One region of the Rhizobium sp. P1_E1 genome, then DNA from elsewhere that is predicted to be linked to it. Evidence: predicted binding sites of a transcription regulator. Region 1 holds the regulator's gene; each other region holds the start of a gene.

Region 1 (6,685 bases):
GCCGACTCCGCCGGTTTTTCTCCGGCTGTCGTGGTGACGCGGCCGCCAACGACGCAGTCGGCGACACCGTGGCGCCACCGGCTGCCGGCAGCAGCCTCGCAATCGCTGCGTGCCGGCATGCGCATGCTGGGCGAAGAGGCGGACCATGGCCGCCTGCTGCTGTTCTCACCGGTCTTCCTCGGCGCCGGCTCAGCCTTCTGGTTTCTAGCGGCATCGGACTTCCCGCTCATTGCATCGCTGCTCTGCCTGTTGGTGCTGACCGTCGCGGTTCTCATCGCCAGCCGCAGCCGGGCGGCTTTGCGGGCAACGCTGCTGGCGCTTGCACTTGTCGCCTGCGGCGTGGTCTCGGCGCAGCTCGAGAGCCGACGGGCTTCGACCGTGATCCTCGATTCATCAGTGACGACGACGGTGACCGGCCGTGTCGAGCGGCGCGAAGGCGATGGTCGCGGGCGGTGGCGCTATATTCTTGCCGTCACCGACACAGAGGCGCCGGAGGTGAAGCGGCCGCCGGGGCGCATAACCGCGATCGCCCGCGGCGCGGACGCGCCTTTCGAGATCGGTGATATCATAACCGGCAGAGCACGGCTGACGCCGCCAGCAGGTCCAGCGCTTCCTGAGCTCAACGACTTCTCCTTCGGTGCCTATTTCGATGGCATCGGCGCCAACGGCTTCTTCTACGGTGCGCCGACAAAGGTCGATTTGCAGGCAGGTCCGCAAGCGGCCAGATCGACGACGGAAGCGCTGCTCGAAGGTCTCTACCGGCTGCGCAGCGGTATCGGCGACCGCATAAGGTCGATCCTGCCCGGCGACACCGGCGCTTTTGCCGCTGCTCTGGTGACGGACGAGCGGCGCGCCATCTCGAATGAGACGACGGAGGCGCTGCGCCAGTCCGGTCTGGCTCATATCATCGCTATCTCCGGCCTCAATATGGCGCTGTCAGCCGGCATCTTCTTCGTCGGTTTCCGCATGCTGCTCAGCCTCTTTCCCGGTGTCGCCCAAGCCTATCCGACCAAGAAGATCGCCGCTGCCGGCGCGCTCATCGCCGTCACGGCCTATTTCCTGATCTCCGGCTTTGCCGTCTCGGCCGAACGCGCCTTCATCATGATGGCGATCATGTTGATTGCCGTCTTCTTCGACCGGCCGTCGATCAGCCTGCGCAATGTCGCTCTCTCGGCGCTCGTCATTCTCGCCATTTCACCGTCCGAGGTCTTGGGTCCGAGCTTCCAGATGTCCTTTGCCGCGACATTGGCGTTGGTATCTGGCTACCAGCTGTGGAAGGACCGGCGCGTCCGCGAAAACGCTTTCCTGAAGCTGCCGGTGTTTCGGCCCGTCGTTACGGTTGCGGGTTTCTTCGGCGGCGTCTTCCTGACCTCGCTGATCGGCGGCTTTTCCACCGCGCTGTTTTCGATCGAGCATTTTCATCGCCTGACTGCCTATGGCCTGCCGGCAAACCTCGCGACGATGCCGATCATCTCCTTCATCATCATGCCGGCCGGGTTGCTGGCGATGCTGCTCATGCCTTTCGGTCTGGACGTTTTGCCTTGGAAGGTCGTCGGATTCGGCCTCGATCTGGTGATCGCGATCGCAAAGACGGTGTCCGGCTGGGGTGGCGACATCGGCATCGGCCGCTTGCCCGCTTGGTATTTCGCGATAGCCGTCGCAGGCTTTCTGCTGCTGACGCTGCTCCGCACCCGGCTGCGCCATATCGGCACATCGATCATCGCGGTCTCGACGCTCGTCCTCTTGCTTCTGCCGGTTCCCCGGCCGCCGGATCTGGCGATTTCGGAGGATGGTGGTCTCGTCGCAATCGTCGAGGCGGGGGCCATGGCTTCCAACCGTGAAAGACCGCCGGATTTCATCTTCGACCAGTGGCAGAGAGCGCTGGTCCTGCCGACGCATCACCCGCCGAAGATGCTGGATGGTCCTGTTATTCCGCCGGAGGGAGAAGACCGCCGTGTCAGGCTTTCCCGCGATCAGCAGAACGAAGCAAGGTCGGCGATGCGGGCGGCTGCAGCGGCCGGTGAAGCAAACCGCTTTTCCTGCGTCAAGAAGGCCTGGTGCACATCAAGGCTTGGCAATGGTCACGTGGTTGCTGTCATCGACAATGCCGCCTATCTCGGTCCGGCATGCGACGCGGCCGATATCGTCGTGACGTCGGTCCGCCTGCGCTTCAACAACTGCCGCTCAGGGGCGACGCTCTTCACCGGCGAAACGCTGCGCAGGACCGGTTCCGTCGAGTTGCGCTTCGCCGACGCCGGCCTGGAGGTCGCAACCGCATTCGATGCATTGTCGCGGCCATGGATGCGGCATCGCGCCTATGACTGGCGCAGCAACAGTTTTGCCGAATCCAGACTGCCTGATGTCAGTGATAGCGGCGAATGAGGCCGACGAGCTTGCCCTGAACCTTGACGCGGTCCGGCCCGAAAATCCGGGTCTCGTAAGCCGGGTTGGCCGCCTCCAGCGCGATCGAGGCGCCTTTGCGGCGGAAGCGTTTGAGTGTCGCTTCTTCGTCGTCGACGAGAGCAACGACGATGTCACCAGGACTTGCTGTGCTGCCGTTGCGAATAATCACGGTGTCGCCGTCGAAGATGCCGGCGTCGATCATCGAATCGCCCTTGACCTCGAGCGCATAATGTTCACCGGAACCGAGCATGTCGGCCGGAACGACGATGTCGTGGGTGTTGTTCTGGATCGCCGAGATCGGAACACCGGCGGCGATACGGCCCATGACCGGCACGGAGACCGAGTTGCCGTTGTCGGCGACGGGTTTTGCGGGAGCAGGAGTGGCGACCGGCTGCGGCTTGCCAAGGCTGCCCTCGATGACGCTGGGCGAAAAGCCCCGCCGGGGCTGAATGCTGGGGCTGTAGGCCTCCGGAAGCTTGATAACCTCGAGCGCACGGGCGCGGTTCGGTAGGCGGCGAATGAAGCCACGTTCCTCGAGCGCCGTAATCAGCCGGTGAATCCCGGACTTGGAAGCGAGGTCCAGGGCATCCTTCATTTCGTCGAAAGATGGCGGAACGCCGGATTCCTTCATGCGCTCATGAATGAAAAGGAGAAGCTCCTGTTGTTTGCGCGTGAGCATCGACGTTGTGACCTCGTGATTGAAACAAATCCAGAACAGACACTATATGTTCCATATGTGTTCCGCAAGTAGCTAAATTTCCGTAAAACTTGGCGCCAACTCGTTGAGATTTTTATTTTCATTCGCCGGATTGGGACACATCTGTTGCATTGAGGGGCGCGCCATCGCACATCTCTTGCCGTTTCCAGGAGGGATATCATGAACGAGCGTTCCGCCAAGCCGCATCCGCTGGATCATGTGGTGCTGCCCGTCGTCAATATCGATCTGGCGCGCGAGAGGCTTGGCAAGCTCGGCTTCACCGTTGCCGCCGATGCACGCCATCCCTTCGGAACGGAAAACGCCTGCGTCTTTTTTGCCGACAAGACCTATCTGGAGCCGCTCGGGATTGCGAGTGTCGAGGAGAGCGAGGCCTCAGCGCGGCAAGGCAATGTCTTCACCGCCCGCAACCGGGCCTTCCGCTTCCGCTGCGGCGAGGAGGGGCTTTCGGGGCTTGCTTTCGGCAGTAAGGATGCCGGCATCGATCATCAGAACTTCGTCGGCAACGGATCGAGCGCCGGCGAGATGCTGCAGTTCACCCGGCCGATGACGATGCCGGACGGTTCCGAGAGCATCGCCGGCTTCAAGCTGGCTTTTGCCGGTGACCTGCGAGCGCCCGATCTCTTCCTTTTCAGCGTCGAACGCGTCAATCCGCTGCCGGCCGACCGCGGCGCGCTGGAGACGCATGCCAATGGCGTCACCGGCATTGCCGAGATCGCGCTCTGCGCGCCTGATGCTGCTGCTTTCGGGGCCTTCGTCGGCCTTGCCGTGGCGCAGGCGGCAGTCGAGAAAACCGGTTTTGGCGTCAATGTTGCTGCTTCGAACGCGAAAATCAGCCTGATGACGCCGGAAGGGCTAGAAGCCTATTTCGAGATCGCCGGATCATCCGCCGATCGCGGCCTGCGTGGCCGGGCAATCCTCTTCATTGTCGCCGATCTTGCCGTGACAGAAGCGCATTTGGCTGCTAACGGGGTGACATACACGCGCAAGAACAATCGCATTCTGGTGAAGCCCGCGCCCGGGCAGGGCACGCTCTTCGCCTTCGAGGAGACACGATGAGCACTGAGACGAATTCCGAAGTCAAGATCGGCGAAGGCCAAGGCCAGGTGACCTTTTCCAATACCGGCCGCCTGTCGCTGATTGCCGGTCCCTGCCAGATGGAGAGCCGCGACCACGCCTTCATGGTTGCCGGTACGCTGAAAGAGCTTTGCGCAAAGCTCGGCATCGGCCTCGTTTACAAGAGCTCCTTCGACAAGGCGAACCGCACCTCTCTTTCGGCTGAACGCGGCATCGGGATCGAAAAGGGCATGGAGGTCTTTGCCGACCTCAAGAAGGAATTCGGCTTTCCTGTCCTGACCGACGTTCATACCGCCGAGCAATGCGCGGAGGTGGCAAAGGTCGTCGACGTCCTGCAGATCCCGGCCTTCCTTTGCCGCCAGACCGACCTTCTCATCGCCGCCGCCAAGACCGGCCGCGTCGTCAATGTCAAGAAGGGCCAGTTCCTCGCTCCCTGGGATATGAAGAACGTCCTGAAGAAGCTCAACGCCAGCGGCAATCCGAACGTGCTGCTGTGCGAGCGTGGCGCCTCATTCGGCTATAATACGCTGGTTTCCGACATGCGCTCGCTGCCGATCATGGCGGCGATGGGCGCACCCGTTATCTTCGATGCCACCCATTCCGTTGCGCAGCCGGGCGGGCAGGGCGATTCCTCCGGCGGTCAGCGGGAATTCGTGGAAACACTGGCGCGCGCAGCAGTGGCTGCCGGTGTTGCCGGTGTCTTCGTCGAAACCCACCAGGACCCCGACAATGCACCTTCGGACGGCCCGAACATGGTCTATCTCAAGGACATGCCGCGGCTGCTTGAAAAGCTGCTTGCCTTCGATGCGGTCGCCAAGGCTTGACGTTCAACAGCCTGACATGATCGTGCTATAGGCATGTCGCGAAAAAGTGTGCAGCGGTTTTGCGACAACGACATGCGGAAAGCCAAAGACCTAAAGCGTGGCAAGCGAATCTGAAAGATCGCGACGCGCTTTAGGCGAGATCCAAACACTGGTTCGAAGGCTGGAAATTGCAGCATTGTAATTTGCACGCCTTCGACTAAGACAGGTTTCGAACCGACTTATCACCACCCACCGAGCAGGAAGAACCCATGACTGCAATCACCGATATCATCGCCCGCGAGATTCTCGATAGCCGTGGCAACCCCACCGTCGAAGTCGATGTCTATCTCGAAGATGGCAGCATGGGCCGCGCGGCCGTTCCCTCGGGCGCCTCGACGGGCGCGCATGAGGCGGTCGAACTGCGCGATGGCGGCAAGCGCTACCTCGGCAAGGGTGTCGAAAAGGCGGTGGAAGCCGCCAACACCGAGATCTTCGACGCGATCGGTGGCATCGACGCCGAAAACCAGATCCAGATCGACAATATCATGATCGAGCTGGACGGCACGCCGAACAAGTCGCGCCTCGGCGCCAACGCCATCCTCGGCGTGTCGCTCGCCGTCGCCAAGGCTGCTGCCCAGGCGTCCGGCCTGCCGCTCTACCGTTATGTCGGCGGCGCTTCCGCCAGCCTGCTGCCGGTGCCGATGATGAACATCATCAACGGCGGCGCCCACGCCGACAATCCGATCGATTTCCAAGAGTTCATGATCCTGCCGGTCGGCGCCGATTCGATCGCCGAAGCCGTGCGCATGGGTTCGGAAGTCTTCCATACGCTGCGCAAGGAACTTGCCGCGCAGGGCCATAACACCAATGTCGGCGACGAAGGCGGTTTCGCACCGGGTCTGAAGAGTGCTTCGGAAGCTCTCGACTTCATCATGAAGTCGGTCGAGAAAGCCGGCTACAAGCCGGGCGAGGACATCTACCTCGGCCTCGACTGCGCCTCGACCGAATTCTTCAAGGACGGCAAATACGTTCTCGAAGGGGAAGGCCGCACGCTGGAATCGGGCGCCATGGCCGAATATCTGGCTGAGCTCGCCGCCAAGTATCCGATCATCTCGATCGAGGACGGCATGGCCGAAGACGATTGGGACGGCTGGAAGACGCTGACTGACCTGACCGGCAAGAAGACCCAGCTCGTCGGCGACGATCTCTTCGTTACCAACTCCGCCCGTCTTCGCGACGGCATCCGCATGGGCGTCGCCAACTCGATCCTCGTCAAGGTCAACCAGATCGGCTCGCTGACGGAAACGCTCGATGCCGTCAACACGGCGCACAAGGCGGCCTATACCGCCGTCATGTCGCACCGCTCCGGCGAGACCGAAGATTCGACCATCGCCGATCTCGCGGTCGCCACCAACTGCGGTCAGATCAAGACCGGCTCGCTGTCGCGTTCCGACCGTCTTGCCAAGTACAACCAGCTGATCCGCATCGAAGAGGGCCTCGGCCCGCAGGCCCAGTATGCCGGCCGCTCGATCATTCGCGGCTGATCGGATCTGATGTTCAATGGCTTGACCCGCGCCTTCCCGGCGCGGGTTTTTTGTTGCGCGGATTTTAGAGTCAACGAACGGTTAATCTCTGCGCGTTAGATTGAACGAATTGGTAATGCGTTCAAGAGCATGCGTGTATGTGG
Region 2 (6,685 bases), on a different contig from region 1:
TAGGGCGAGATATTGGGATGGGCGTTGCCGAGGCGGGTCGGTGCCTCGCCGGAAACCAGATAATTCATGTTCTGATTGGCGAGCACGGCCGATTGCACATCGAGCAGGGCCATGTCGACCAACTGGCCTTCGCCTGATTTGAGGGCGTGAATCAGGGCGGCTTCGATCGCCGAGACGGCATAGATGCCGGTGAAGATATCGGCGATCGCGACGCCTGCCTTCATCGGCTGGCCGCCTGGTTCACCGGTGATCGACATGAAGCCGGACATGCCCTGGACGATGTAATCGTAGCCGGGGAGGCTGGCATAAGGGCCGTTCTGGCCGAAGCCCGTGATCGAGCAATAGACGAGCTTCGGGTTCACCTTGCGTAGGCTGTCATAATCGAGCCCGTATTTGACGAGGCCGCCGAGCTTGAAATTCTCGATGACCACGTCGGCGGTGGAGATGAGGCGGCGGACGAAATCCTGGCCTTCGGCGCTCTTCAGATCGGCAGTGACGGAGCGCTTGCCGCGATTGGCGGCGTGGTAATAGGCGGCCGAGAGGTTCTCGCCGTCGGCGCCCTCGACGAAGGGTGGTCCCCATTGGCGCGTATCGTCGCCGCCGTCGGGATTTTCGACCTTGATGACGTCGGCGCCGAGATCGGCGAGCATCTGTCCCGCCCAGGGGCCGGCGAGCACGCGGGCAAGCTCGATCACCCGGATGCCGGCAAGCGGTGGTTTTTTCGTCACGGTCTCTGTCATGTTCCTCCCGGCAATTTCTATGGCGCCAGCGTCACCTCAGATGTATCGGATACAGGCTTTGAAGCAAAGCGGCGCTCGCGCCAGAGGATGTAGAAGCCTGATGCCACGATGATGGCAATGCCGAGCCATTTGACCGCATCCGGAAAGTCGCCGAAGACCAGCCAGGCGAAGATTGTCGCCGAGACGATCTCGAAATATTGCAGCGGCGCCAGCGTCGAGGCCGGTGCTGCGCGATAGGCGTAGACGCCGAGGATGCCGGTGATTGCGGCCATGGCGCCGACGCCGGCGACATAGAACCAGGCGCGGCCTTCCGGCATGACCGGATCGAAGAGGTCGGAGCCGGTTCCCTGACCGAGGAAAAGCAGGAGGACACAGAAGAGCAGGCCCCAGATGCTCATCTGGAACTGCATCGACCAGGGGTCTTCCCTGCGCGAGAGGGCGCGGGTCATCAGCACGAAGATGGCGATGCAGAGCGCGCTGACGACAGGCAGAAGCGCGATGTAGCCGACCTCTTCGAAACTCGGCTGGATGATCAGCATCGCCCCGAAGAAGCCGACGCCGCAGGCGGTATACCGCCGCCAGCCAATCGTCTCCTTCAGGAAGATGCCACCGAGGATCGTCACCATGATTGGCTCGACGAAGAAGATCGCGATCGCGTCTGCGACCGCCATATATTTCAGCGTCGTGACGAAGGAGATCATCGAGACGGTGATGATCGCGCCGCGGATGGCATGGAACAGGCTCTGTCGCCAGGAAAAATCGGCGAAGCTGCGCCGCCATATCACGAGTGGCAGCATGCAGAGCGCCTGGACGATGAAACGGCCGGCGGTGATCTCCCCGGATGGCACGGTCGTGATCGCAAGCTTGGCAAAAATATCGATGAGCGGCGAGACCATCACCGAGAGTACCATCAGCACAAGCCCCATCGTCACGTCGGAGGCGGACGAAACGGGGCGGGCGGAGGAGCTGCTCATGATGAAATCCCTGTACTCAGGATATTGGTCGCTCAGGATCTTGCGACGGCCCTGTCGCACCACTCGCCAAAGGCTGCGATCGCCGCATCCGCGCCGATCTCATTCAGTGTTTCGTGCCGCATGTCCTGATATATCTCACTGCTGATACGGGAGAAGCCTTGGTCTTTCAAATGCTTTGACAGCCAGAGCACCGCTTTTCCACGCTCCGTCGCCGGGTCCACTCCACCGCCGACCAGATGGATCGGCATATCCCGCGGCAGCCGGTCTAGATGGATTTTCTGCGGCGCGCGGAAGGTCAACTCGAAGAGATCGAGCCAGAGAGAGACTGAGGCGTCGAAGCCGCAGAGTGGATCGGCGACATACTTGTCAACTTCATCAGGACGACGCGACAGCCAATCGAACTCGGTGCGGCGGCCGGCAATGGATTTGCCCCAGGTGCCGAAGGTGAGCTTCGGCAGCAGGCCGCTCGGCACGTCAGAGCCCTTCAGCATGCGCTCGGCAAGCAGGATCGCCTGGGCGGCGCGGCCGGCAAGGCCAACGGCGAAATTCGAATTCCAGACGGCGACAGCATCGAAGTCGGCCGGAGCCGTGACGGCTGCATTGAGGGCGATGAGGCCGCCCATCGAATGGCCGAAGAGGATCACCGGCAGGCCGGGATGGCAGGAGGCCGCATGGCCGCGCATGGCGATGACGTCGCCAATCACCCTTTCGACCCCACCACGCCGGGCAAAGCGGCCGATCGGCGCATCGGCTGCCGTCGTCTCGCCGTGGCCGCGATGATCGTGGGCATAGACATGATAGCCGCGCACCGCCATCGCCTCGGCAAAGGAGCGGTATCGTTTCGAATGTTCGGCCAGGCCATGCGATATCAACAGGATGCCGCGTGCCGCAGCTTCGGCCTTAGCATGGTGATAGGCCAGCGACGCCCCAGGCACGACGAGCCTTTGCGTTTCAGAAAACATGTGGATCCTCCCGGCGGCAACAGACCAGATCGCCGGGTAATTGCAACATCGGCGTTTGGTTATCCGATAACAAATTGCAGCCTTGTTGCGATTCAGGGTTGCGATCGTTTGAATTTGATGCTTATTTGTTCCTGTATTGTTCTTTTTGGGGGTTGAAATGAGCAGCATGCAGTTGCGTACTTTGTCGTTCGCTGTGTCGATGGTTATTGCCGGCGCCGCCGTGGCGCAGGAGGCCGGCGGGCGCACCCGCTTCATTCTGGCGGCGAGCTGGCAGCCGGCTTTTTGCCAGACAAACCAGAAGAAGGCCGAATGCGCCAGCCAGACCGGCGAGCGCCCTGACGCGACGAACTTCTCGTTGCACGGGCTCTGGCCGATGCGGCAGGATTATTGTGGTGTGAGCGCCGATCAGAAGACCGCCGACAAGGACGGCGACTGGAACAAGCTGCCGGAGGTCACGCTTGCAGCGGAGACGAAGACGGCGCTTGCCAAGGCGATGCCCGGCACGCAATCCGGCCTGGAACGGCATGAATGGGTGAAGCACGGCACCTGCACGAAGATGAGTGCCGACGACTATTTCGGCGTCGGTGTGCATCTCGTGGGCGCACTCAACGCGTCGGCTGTGCGTGATCTCTTCGCTGCCAATATCGGCAAGCCGGTCAAGGCCGAAGCGATCAAGGCGGCTTTCGACAAGAGCTTTGGACCGGGTGCCGGCGATCGTGTCAAGATGAGCTGCCGGCGGGCCGGCAATGTCAGGATGATCAGCGAGCTGACGATCGGGCTTTCGGAAGCTGCCGGAGCGGCATCGGCGAAAAGTGCCGGGCTTGCCGATCTGATCCAGGGTGCTGGAAAAACGTCGTTCGGCTGCGACGAGGGCGTCGTCGACGCTGCGGGCTTTTGACCGGAAATCCTGAGTAAACCGGGTTTCGGCGTTGCCCGGAGGCGCTGTTTCGCCTACATAGCGGCACAATCAAAGTTTCCCGCCCGGAGCAGCGCAGCATGGCACGTCAGTTCATCTATCATATGTCCGGCCTCAACAAGGCCTATGGCAACAAGAAGATCCTGGAGAATATCCACCTTTCGTTCTACCCGGATGCCAAGATCGGTATCCTCGGTCCGAACGGCGCGGGTAAATCCACCGTACTGCGCATCATCGCGGGCCAGGACAAGGAGTATACCGGCGAAGCCTGGCTCGCCGAAGGTGCGACGGTCGGCTATCTGGAGCAGGAGCCGCATCTCGATCCCAACAAGACGGTGTTCGAGAACGTCATGGAAGGCGTTGCCTCGAAGACCGCTGTCCTCGATCGTTACAACGAATTGATGATGAACTATTCCGATGAGACGGCGGAAGAGGGCGCCAAGCTTCAGGACGTCATCGACAGCCAGAACCTCTGGGATCTGGAAAGCCAGGTCGAGATGGCGATGGAAGCGCTGCGTTGCCCGCCGCGCGACGCCGAAGTCACCAGCCTTTCCGGTGGTGAGCGTCGCCGTGTCGCGCTCTGCCGTCTGCTGCTTTCGCAGCCGGATCTGCTGCTGCTTGACGAACCGACCAACCACCTGGACGCCGAAACCATCGCCTGGCTCGAAAAGCATCTACGCGACTATCCGGGCGCCGTGATGATGATCACCCACGATCGCTACTTCCTGGACAATGTCACCGGATGGATCCTCGAACTCGACCGCGGTCGTGGCATTCCTTACGAAGGCAACTACTCGGCCTACCTGCAGGCGAAAGCCAAGCGCATGCTGCAGGAAAGCCGCGAAGACGCGTCGCGCCAGAAGGCGATCAGCCGCGAACAGGAATGGATCGCTTCCAGCCCGAAGGCCCGTCAGGCCAAGTCCAAGGCCCGTATCAAGTCCTACGAGCAACTGGTGGATGCCGCCGAGAAGCAGCGTCCCGGCGACGCGCAGATCATCATCCCGGTCAGCGAGCGCCTCGGCCAGGTGGTCATCGAGATGGAAGGCATCATCAAGGGCTTCGAGGGCCGCACGCTGATCAACGACCTGTCGATCAAGCTGCCGCCGGGCGGCATTGTCGGCATCATCGGCCCGAACGGCGCCGGCAAGACAACACTGTTCAAGATGATCACCGGCCAGGAAAAGCCGGATGGCGGTTCGATCCGTATCGGCGAGACCGTGCATCTCGGTTATGTCGACCAGAGCCGTGACGCGCTTGCGGCTGACAAGACGGTCTGGGAGGAAATCTCCGGCGGCGCCGAAATCATCAAGCTCGGCAAATTCGACATGAACTCCCGTGCCTATTGCGGCGCCTTCAACTTCAAGGGCGGCGACCAGCAGCAGAAGGTCGGCAATCTCTCCGGCGGTCAGCGCAACCGCGTTCACCTTGCCAAGATGCTGAAGGCCGGCGGCAACGTTCTGCTGCTCGACGAACCGACCAACGACCTCGATACGGAAACGCTGGGTGCGCTGGAAAACGCGCTTGAGAATTTCGCCGGCTGCGCCATCATCATCAGCCACGATCGCATGTTCCTTGACCGTCTGGCGACGCATATCCTCGCTTTCGAAGGCGACGGCCATGTCGAATGGTTCGAAGGTAACTTCGAGGATTATGAACAGGACAAGGTGCGCCGCCTTGGCCCCGACGCCCTTAACCCGGGCAGCCAGGCCCACAAGCGCCTGACGCGCTGATTTATTCCAACTGTTTTCGCTTGCGAGAGCCCCGGTTCGGCCGGGGCTTTTTCATATCTGGCTCTGTCGCAATCTGAGCAGGCAATTTCGTGGAGAGAGCGAATTCTCGCTTGCCACTGCTTTTCAAATCACATAAAGATATCTTTATATCTTGATTGGATCGAAGATGAGCGAACCCTTGAAGCTTGGACTGGATGCGCTGGTGGACGTCTTGAAGGCGGCCGGCGAGCCCACGCGCCTGCGTCTTCTGGCGCTTCTTGACGGCGGCGACCTTACGGTGACCGATCTTACCGAAATTCTCGGCCAATCCCAGCCCCGCATCTCCCGTCACCTGAAGCTGCTCGGCGAGGCCGAACTGATCGAACGCTACCAGGAGGGCGCCTGGGCCTATTTCCGCCTCAAGCAGGACGGCAAGGCCGCCATGCTGGTGCGGGCGCTGCTGAAGCATGTTTCCGAGAACGATCCGACCATCCTTCGCGACGGCGAGCGGCTCTCGCAGGTCAAGCGTCAGCGCGCCGAGCGGGCGCAGGCCTATTTCAGCCGCAACGCGGCCGAGTGGGACGAGCTTCGCCGCCTGCATGCGGCCGACGAAGAGGTCGACGCCGCTGTCATCCGGCTGCTCGGCAGCCAGCCGATCGACTCGCTGCTCGATCTCGGCACCGGCACCGGCCGCATCCTCGAACTCTTGTCCGGGCTCTACCGCCGCGCGACCGGCGTCGATGCCAGCCGCGACATGCTGAGCGTGGCGCGTGCGAATCTCGACAAGTCCCGCATCACCAAGGCCACCGTGCGCCATGCCGATATCCTCAACCTGCCGTTCGAGGGACAGGATTTCGATCTGGTGACGATCCATCAGGTGCTGCATTTCTTCGATCAGCCGGAAATTGCGATCGCGGAAGCGGCGCGCATGCTCCGGCCGGGCGGCCGGCTCGTGGTCATCGACCTTGCGCCGCACACGCTCGAATATCTCCGCGACGAGCATGCGCATGTCCGTCTCGGCTTTTCGCACCAGGCAATGTCCGACTGGCTGCGCAAGACCGGGCTCGACGTCGAGCAGGTCGTCGATCTTCATCCGGGTCAGCAAAGTGAGCAGGGGTTGACGGTTACCGTCTGGCTCGCGCGCGATCCGAGGCGCCTCATGGCTTCGCAGGCGAGCGAAGGTGCCGAACCTACATTTGCCGGGAGGGTATGACATGGTTTTGAAAAACGAAGCGCGCGGCCGCAACATCAGGGTCTCCTTCGAATTCTTCCCGCCTAAATCGGAGGAGATGGAAGGGCAGCTCTGGCATACCGTCAGCCAGCTGCAGGACTGGGACCCGGATTTCGTCTCGGTGACCTATGGCGCCGGCGGCACCACCAAAGC
Region 3 (6,685 bases), on a different contig from region 1:
TCGGCCATGGTTGCGACCTTCATGTTCTCCGGCAATCCCGTTTTCGTCGCGACTGCCGTCAGCGGCCTCTTCCTGATCCTGCCCTTTCTCCGGGTGATCAACAGCTATTTCCAGAATTTCGTCGGCCTCGTGCAATTGACCGAGGAGCTGAAGCAGAAGCAGGCGGAAGCCGAGGAGCTGAACCTCGTCAACAGCCGCAACGCCCTGCATGACCAGCTGACCGGCCTTGCCAATCGTCGCAGCTTCTTTCTCTCGCTGGAAAAACGGCTGCAGAAGGATCCGTCGACGCCGCCCGTCCTCGGCATTCTCGATCTCGATGGCTTCAAGCCTGTCAACGACGTCTTCGGCCATGCCGCCGGCGATCTCGTGCTCAAGGAGACGGCCCGCCGCTTCGTCACGCTGGTCGGCGAAGAGGGCATCGTCTCTCGTCTCGGCGGTGATGAGTTCGGTATCATTTTCCCCTGCTCGATGACACGCCAGGCGATCGCCGATCTTGGTCAGGCGCTCTGTGCTGCCGTCCGCGATCCCTACGAAATCCCCGACGGCTCGGTCCGTGTCTTCGGTTCCTGCGGCATCGTCTATCCCGATATCGGCGAGTACACGGCCGAGGATCTCTACGAGAAAGCAGACTTCGCCCTCTATCAGGTCAAGAGCAAGCGCAGCAGCGGTGTCGAATTCTTCTCGGCCGAGCACGAGAAGATCCTGACACAGCGCCACCTGATCGAACTCGAACTGCAGGCGAACGACTTCGCCCAGGAATTGAAACTTGACTATCAGCCGATCGTCGAATTGAGGAGTGGCCGCGTCGTCGCTTACGAGGCGCTCGCCCGCTGGGACAGCGCCCGCTTCGGCCGGATCAGTCCCGAAGCCTTCATTCCCGCCGCCGAGCGCACGGCGGTCATCGGCCGCATGACCCGCATCCTCTTCGCCAAGGCGCTCGAAGCGCTGGCGATCATTCCACGGCATCTCAGGCTGTCTTTCAATCTCTCGGCGCGCGATATCTGCGACCACGAGACCTCGATGGCGCTGCTTGCCATGATCACCCGCTCCGGCATCGATCCCAGGCGCATCGAATTCGAGATCACCGAGACGGCACTGCTCTCCGATTTCGACACCGCCGACCAGGTAATCACTATGCTGCGCGCCGCCGGCATCTCGATTGCCCTTGACGATTTCGGCACCGGCTATTCGAGCCTCAGCCATATTCATCGTCTCGGCTTCGACAAGCTGAAGATCGACAAGTCCTTCGTGATGAATTTCGATCGTGACGCCCGTTGCATGAACATTACCCGCTCGGTCGCCAATCTCTGCCAGAATCTCGGCATTGCCTCCGTCGCCGAAGGCGTCGAAAGCGAAGAGATCGCCGAGGGATTGAAGGCGATGGGCGTTCGTCTGGCGCAGGGCTATCATTTCTCGCGGCCGCTGCCGCTGGAACTTGCCATCGATTACGCCGCCCGGTGCGAGGCCGCAGCCTCCGCCCGCAATTCGCTGTCTGCCTGAATGATCGATCTCGATCCGCCGCAAATCGACTGGAGCGAAGCTACATCGTCGTCTATTCATGGTTCAACAGGATGAGGTGAACCATGCAAGACGGCGAAGTCATCATTGAACGGCGGGGCACCGCGGGGGTGATCCGGCTCAACCGGCCGCGGGCGTTGAACAGCCTGACGCTGCAGATGATCCGGGCGATCACTGGGGCGCTTCACGCTTTTGCCGGGGATCCCGAGGTGGCGAGCGTCGTGGCGACGGGAGAGGGCGAACGCGGCTTCTGTGCCGGCGGCGATATCCGCGTCCTGCATGAGAGTGCTCGCGCCGGCGATGGCCTGGCTGCAAGCTTCTGGCGCGAGGAATTCCGCCTCAACCATATGATTGCCTCCTACCCCAAACCCTATGTCGCGCTGATGGACGGCATCACCATGGGCGGCGGCGTCGGCCTGTCGTCGCACGGCCGCCACCGCATCGTCACCGAGCGCACGCGCCTTGCCATGCCCGAAACCGGCATCGGCTATGTCCCGGATGTCGGCGCCACCTGGCTGCTGCCGCGCGCGCCGGGCGAAGCCGGAACATGGCTCGGCCTGACAGGGCTCGATATCGGCGCTGCCGACGCGATCCACGCTGGGCTTGCCGACCTCCAGATCGCGTCGCCTCGGCTGGGTGAGGTGATCGATGCTCTCTCGGGCCTGCCGCGCGGCAGTTCATCCAGCGACGTGGATGCCGTGCTGCAGGCGCTTTCGGAGCCTCAGGGAGAAAGCCGGCTGCGGCAGAACGCAGCAATGATCGATCGCGCATTCCGTTTCGACAACGTCGAGGAAATCCTGGCAGCGCTTGCCGGGGAGGAAGGCGAATTTGCCGCCGAGACGCGCCGGGTGATGCTGACGCGTTCACCGACCAGCCTCAAGCTCGCTTTGCGGCTGCTCAGGGCCGGCCGCCGCAGCGCCTCGCTTGCCGAATGTCTCGGCCGCGAACTCGGCGCCTGTCTGCAGATGCTTGATAATCCCGATTTTTTCGAGGGCATCCGCGCCGCCGTCATCGACAAGGACCGCAATCCGCAATGGTCGCCGGCGTCAGTCGAGGCCGTGGAGGCATCAACGGTCGAGAATTTCCTGAAACCGGCCGAACCGCCGCTTTCACTCTGAACGCTATCCAGTTATCGCCACATGCCGCGCATGCGGGCGCCGACATCGATGCGCACCTGCCGCGCCTGCTGCTGGGCGACGGTCTGCGATTTCATCTGTGGCCAGCTGCAGGCCTCGAAGAACTGAAGCAGCGTCGCAGGAATGAAGCGGCTGCGTGAGGCATAGACGTGCCGGTCGCCCTGCGAGTTCTGACCATAGGTGAAGAAGCGTTGCGGCACGACAAGGTCGAGACCATCCCGGGCGCGCGTCATGGCGACATAGAGCAGCCGGCGTTCCTCTTCGATTTCGGCGGTGGTGCCGACGGCGAGATCGCTCGGTATGCATCCGTCGACGACGTTCAGCATGAAGACCCTCGTCCATTCCTGGCCCTTGGCGGAATGGATGGTCGACAGGATGAGATAGTCTTCGTCGAGAAGCGGCACGCCCGCCTGGTCGCTGGTCGCATCCGGTGGGTCGAGGGTGAGCTCGGTGAGGAAACGCTCGCGCGAGGCATAACCGCCGGCGATCTGCTCGAGCTGCAACAGGTCGGCCTGCCGCGTCGCTGCATCCTCGTGCAGCCGTTCCAGATGCGGCGCGTACCATTGCCGCGCCAGGCCGATTTCCGCCGGCCAGCCGGCCTTGCCTGTCTTCAGCTCCTGCAGCATCGAGACGAACATTGTCCAGTCTTCGCCGGAACGCGGCGGCGCCGGCATGGCAGCGAGAGCAGAAATCGGACTGGCATCCTCGGCCATCAGGTCGAGCGTCTTCTGCGCCGTCGACGGCCCGACGCCCGGCAGGATCTGCATCAGCCGGAAGCCCGCCACCCGGTCGCGCGGGTTCTGCGCGAAGCGAAGGGCGGCCAGCATGTCCTTCACATGCGCGCTGTCGAGAAACTTCAGCCCGCCGAATTTGACGAAGGGAATGTTGCGCCGGGTCAACTCGACCTCCAGCGGCCCGCTGTGATGCGAGGCGCGGAAGAGCACGGCCTGCTGCTTGAGCGTGAGGCCTTCCTCGCGGTTGTCGAGCACCATGTCGGCGACGTAGCGCGCCTGCTCGGCCTCGTCGCGCACCGTGACGAGGCGCGGCCTCTCGGATGATTGCCGCTCGGTCCAGAGATTCTTGGTGAAGCGCTCCGAGGCGAGATCGATGACGGCGTTGGCGGCGGCGAGGATCGGCTGCGTCGAGCGGTAGTTGCGGTCGAGCGTGACGATATTGGCGGCCGGGCTGAAGGCGGCCGGAAAATCGAGGATATTGCGTACCGTCGCGGCGCGGAAGGAATAGATCGACTGCGCATCGTCACCGACGACGGTCAGCCCCTGGCCGCCGGGCTTCAGCGCCAGCAGGATCGAGGCCTGCAGCCGGTTGGTGTCCTGATATTCGTCGACCAGCACATGGTCGAAGCGGCTGCCGATATCCTCGGCAATGACAGCCTCGCCGACCATCTGCGCCCAGTAGAGCAGCAGATCGTCGTAGTCGAGCACGTTCTGGCTCTGCTTGGCCTCGACATAGCTGGCGAAAAGTTCGCGCAACTGTTTTTCCCACGCCGCGCACCAGGGAAAGACGTCGCGCAGCACGAGGTCGAGCGCGGTCTCCGAATTCACCGCTCTGGAATAAATGGCAAGGCAGGTGCCCTTTGTGGGAAAACGGCTTTCCGTCTTCGAGAAACCGAGGTCGTGCCGGATCAGGTTCATCAGATCGGCACTGTCTTCGCGGTCGTGGATGGTGAAATCCGGGTCGAGGCCGATCTGCTGGGCATAATCGCGCAACAGCCGCGCGCCGATGCCATGGAAGGTGCCGGACCAGGAAAGCGCATCCGCCATGACGCCTGCATTCGCACCAAGCACATCGCGGCAGATGCGCACGACGCGCCGCGCCATCTCGGCGGCTGCCCGGCGCGAAAAGGTCATCAGCAGGATGCGGCGGGGATCGGCGCCCTTGACGATCAGATGGGCGACCCGATGCGCCAAGGTATTCGTCTTGCCCGAGCCGGCGCCGGCAATGACCAGCAGCGGCCCGGCAATATGGCTGCCGTCGATGAGCGTGCCGTGCTCGACGGCCATGCGCTGCTGCGGATTGAGCTTTTCGAGATACATCCAGCCGTCCGGTCGGGCTCCCGCAGAATCACTGGGGAAAGATTAGATGTTCCTTGAATGTTCGCGATTGCCGCCTCTGTCAAGCGATCTGGCGCGCGAGCAACATCTCAGTCGGGGAAATCCGGACCGACTACGCGCCGCACCAGCTTCAGGCTGCGGTCGGGCTGAAGGATATAGGTTTCCTCCACGCGCTGTCCCGTCCCGTTGTAGAACTGGTTGTAGACGGCGCTGCCGACCGGCGACTTGGTGAGCTTCGTTCGCGGCTGGCCGCCATAGGTAATGCTGCCGGGAATGGGTTCCAGCGCCGGCGTATCGGCCGAGGAGCAGCCGGCAAGCAATGCCCCGGCAAACAAGGCAGGCAGAAGCGCTTTCATCGTCATCATCCCTCTTTCGACTGCAGCCAGATATGGAAGCCGCCGCACCTTTCGCCAAGGGTAGCCCATGTCGCCCGCGCAGGTATCGCTGTCGAGCAGGCTCTTCTTTTCCGGGGGACGCAACGAAATGCGTACCTGCGACGTTAACAGACATCAACCAACATCAGGAAACGTTCACGGTGCTCGGCTTTCCAGCATTCACGGGGCATGACGAGCCCGGCCGGCAGGGCCACAGCGATGCCGCGACGCGCGCCTCGGTGGAGAGCGCCCTTCATGCGGCCGCCGATTTCGAAGCCGGCGAAATCACCGTCGGCATATCCGGCTACTATGTCATCCTGGAAGGTTTCGTGCGCCGGCGGGGTGATGTCGAGCGCGCGGTCGAGATCGCTGAGGGCGTCGTCGGACGAGGCTATGTGCGTGGTCGCCTGCTGCGACGCTGAAGTCTTGAGAATGGGATGCCGCGCCGGTTCGCGCGCTCATGTCTTTGCGATGCATGAAGGGAACCAAAACACCCTCCCACGTGTTGAAAGGCCGGACCTAAACGCTGGAGACCCCCATGCAGTCGCTTCTTCGCATCTCTGCAATGACCGTGATAACAGGCGGTGTCTTTGCCGGCTCCGCCCACGCCTCGCTGGAAACCGGCACGAATTATTCCGCTTTGCCGAAGGACCAGATCGCCCGCAACGAATATACCGGGACCGTCGCCTGCACGCCGGCAGGTCCTCAGTATTTGCCGTCCTTCATCCGCGCGGCGGATGGCACGATCATCGGTGTCGGTTATGTCGAAGTGGAGAATGAGGGCGGCGCGGACTGCTGAAACATCCGCTTTGCTCGGACGAGGCTCGCCTGCGTTTCCGCAGAGGTGACGAGCCTCTAACCATCATCATGATGGCTGGCCATCTTCTATGAATACACCTGTACCAGGCGCAACGCCTGCTGCGCCAAAACCCGGCGCGAGTTCGATGCAGGGTTAAGTAAAATTAAAGCATTGCCCTGTTCCGGCACGTTCCGTTTACGAACGACCTGATGCGGCCTGGAAATCCTGACCGAAGTGCAGCGCATAACCCCGAAAATCGGAATCGATTTTCGGAAAGGATTATGCGCCAGTTCAATGAAGCTTCAGCTTCGCCTCTTCGGCTGCCGCCAGAAACTCGGCTCTCGCCTCTTCCACGCTCTTGCGCCCATCGAGCGCTGCCCGGCAGGTGCTGCGGGCCTTGATATAACGAAGCCCGCGCACACTCGGCCAGAGATCCGCCAGGCACTTCAGCGCATCGAACGGACCATTGACCGTTCGCGCATCGGCATTTTCGAAACCAACCTTGACCGGGCTGTTCCATCTTTCAGTTGCCATCGACGCTCCTCCACGATTTTCGACAGAAATGAGCGCAACATCTCCCAGTTCCTCCGGGGAGACTCTGCGATAGCTAATACTCTAGCGCGATTTTCACCGTCGGCAAATGGGCGGATCGTCACTGATGCCGCGACGAATGGTTTCGCCTCGACCCCTGACAGGAAAGCCTATGGACGCCAACTGATGAGAAACGCCAACTTATAAGGTGTTTTCGCCGGGAAGGGTGGAGTCGAGATTGACTGTCTTTTCAAG

The links. The regulator LexA, encoded in region 1, represses DNA repair genes until DNA is damaged. The targets are predictions, from matches to a motif close to TGTTCNNNNTGTGTTCNG.
Region 2: AC1D1Z_RS03980 (ribonuclease T2 family protein) is a predicted target of LexA. The motif match lies at 2,803-2,820, and genes of this name have one in related genera.
Region 3: AC1D1Z_RS04385 (ATP-dependent helicase) is a predicted target of LexA. The motif match lies at 4,756-4,773, and genes of this name have one in related genera.

What each region holds. Positions count from the first base shown of each region.
Region 1 covers NZ_JBFUAY010000013.1:25,656-32,340, reverse strand. The annotation lists gene AC1D1Z_RS07780 (ComEC/Rec2 family competence protein) at 1-2,382, shown strand, start outside; gene lexA (transcriptional repressor LexA) at 2,363-3,082, opposite strand; gene AC1D1Z_RS07770 (VOC family protein) at 3,281-4,177, shown strand; gene kdsA (3-deoxy-8-phosphooctulonate synthase) at 4,174-5,019, shown strand; gene eno (phosphopyruvate hydratase) at 5,268-6,542, shown strand; gene AC1D1Z_RS07755 (FtsB family cell division protein) at 6,680-6,685, shown strand, end outside.
Region 2 covers NZ_JBFUAY010000005.1:59,602-66,286, forward strand. The annotation lists gene caiB (succinate--glutarate CoA-transferase) at 1-740, opposite strand, end outside; gene AC1D1Z_RS03970 (DMT family transporter) at 758-1,714, opposite strand; gene AC1D1Z_RS03975 (alpha/beta fold hydrolase) at 1,747-2,676, opposite strand; gene AC1D1Z_RS03980 (ribonuclease T2 family protein) at 2,834-3,574, shown strand; gene ettA (energy-dependent translational throttle protein EttA) at 3,673-5,322, shown strand; gene AC1D1Z_RS03990 (ArsR/SmtB family transcription factor) at 5,489-6,514, shown strand; gene metF (methylenetetrahydrofolate reductase [NAD(P)H]) at 6,516-6,685, shown strand, end outside.
Region 3 covers NZ_JBFUAY010000006.1:36,465-43,149, reverse strand. The annotation lists gene AC1D1Z_RS04395 (putative bifunctional diguanylate cyclase/phosphodiesterase) at 1-1,500, shown strand, start outside; gene AC1D1Z_RS04390 (enoyl-CoA hydratase/isomerase family protein) at 1,584-2,636, shown strand; gene AC1D1Z_RS04385 (ATP-dependent helicase) at 2,648-4,708, opposite strand; gene AC1D1Z_RS04380 (PQQ-binding-like beta-propeller repeat protein) at 4,816-5,082, opposite strand; gene AC1D1Z_RS04375 (BON domain-containing protein) at 5,262-5,522, shown strand; gene AC1D1Z_RS04370 (hypothetical protein) at 5,639-5,899, shown strand; gene AC1D1Z_RS04365 (DUF982 domain-containing protein) at 6,191-6,433, opposite strand.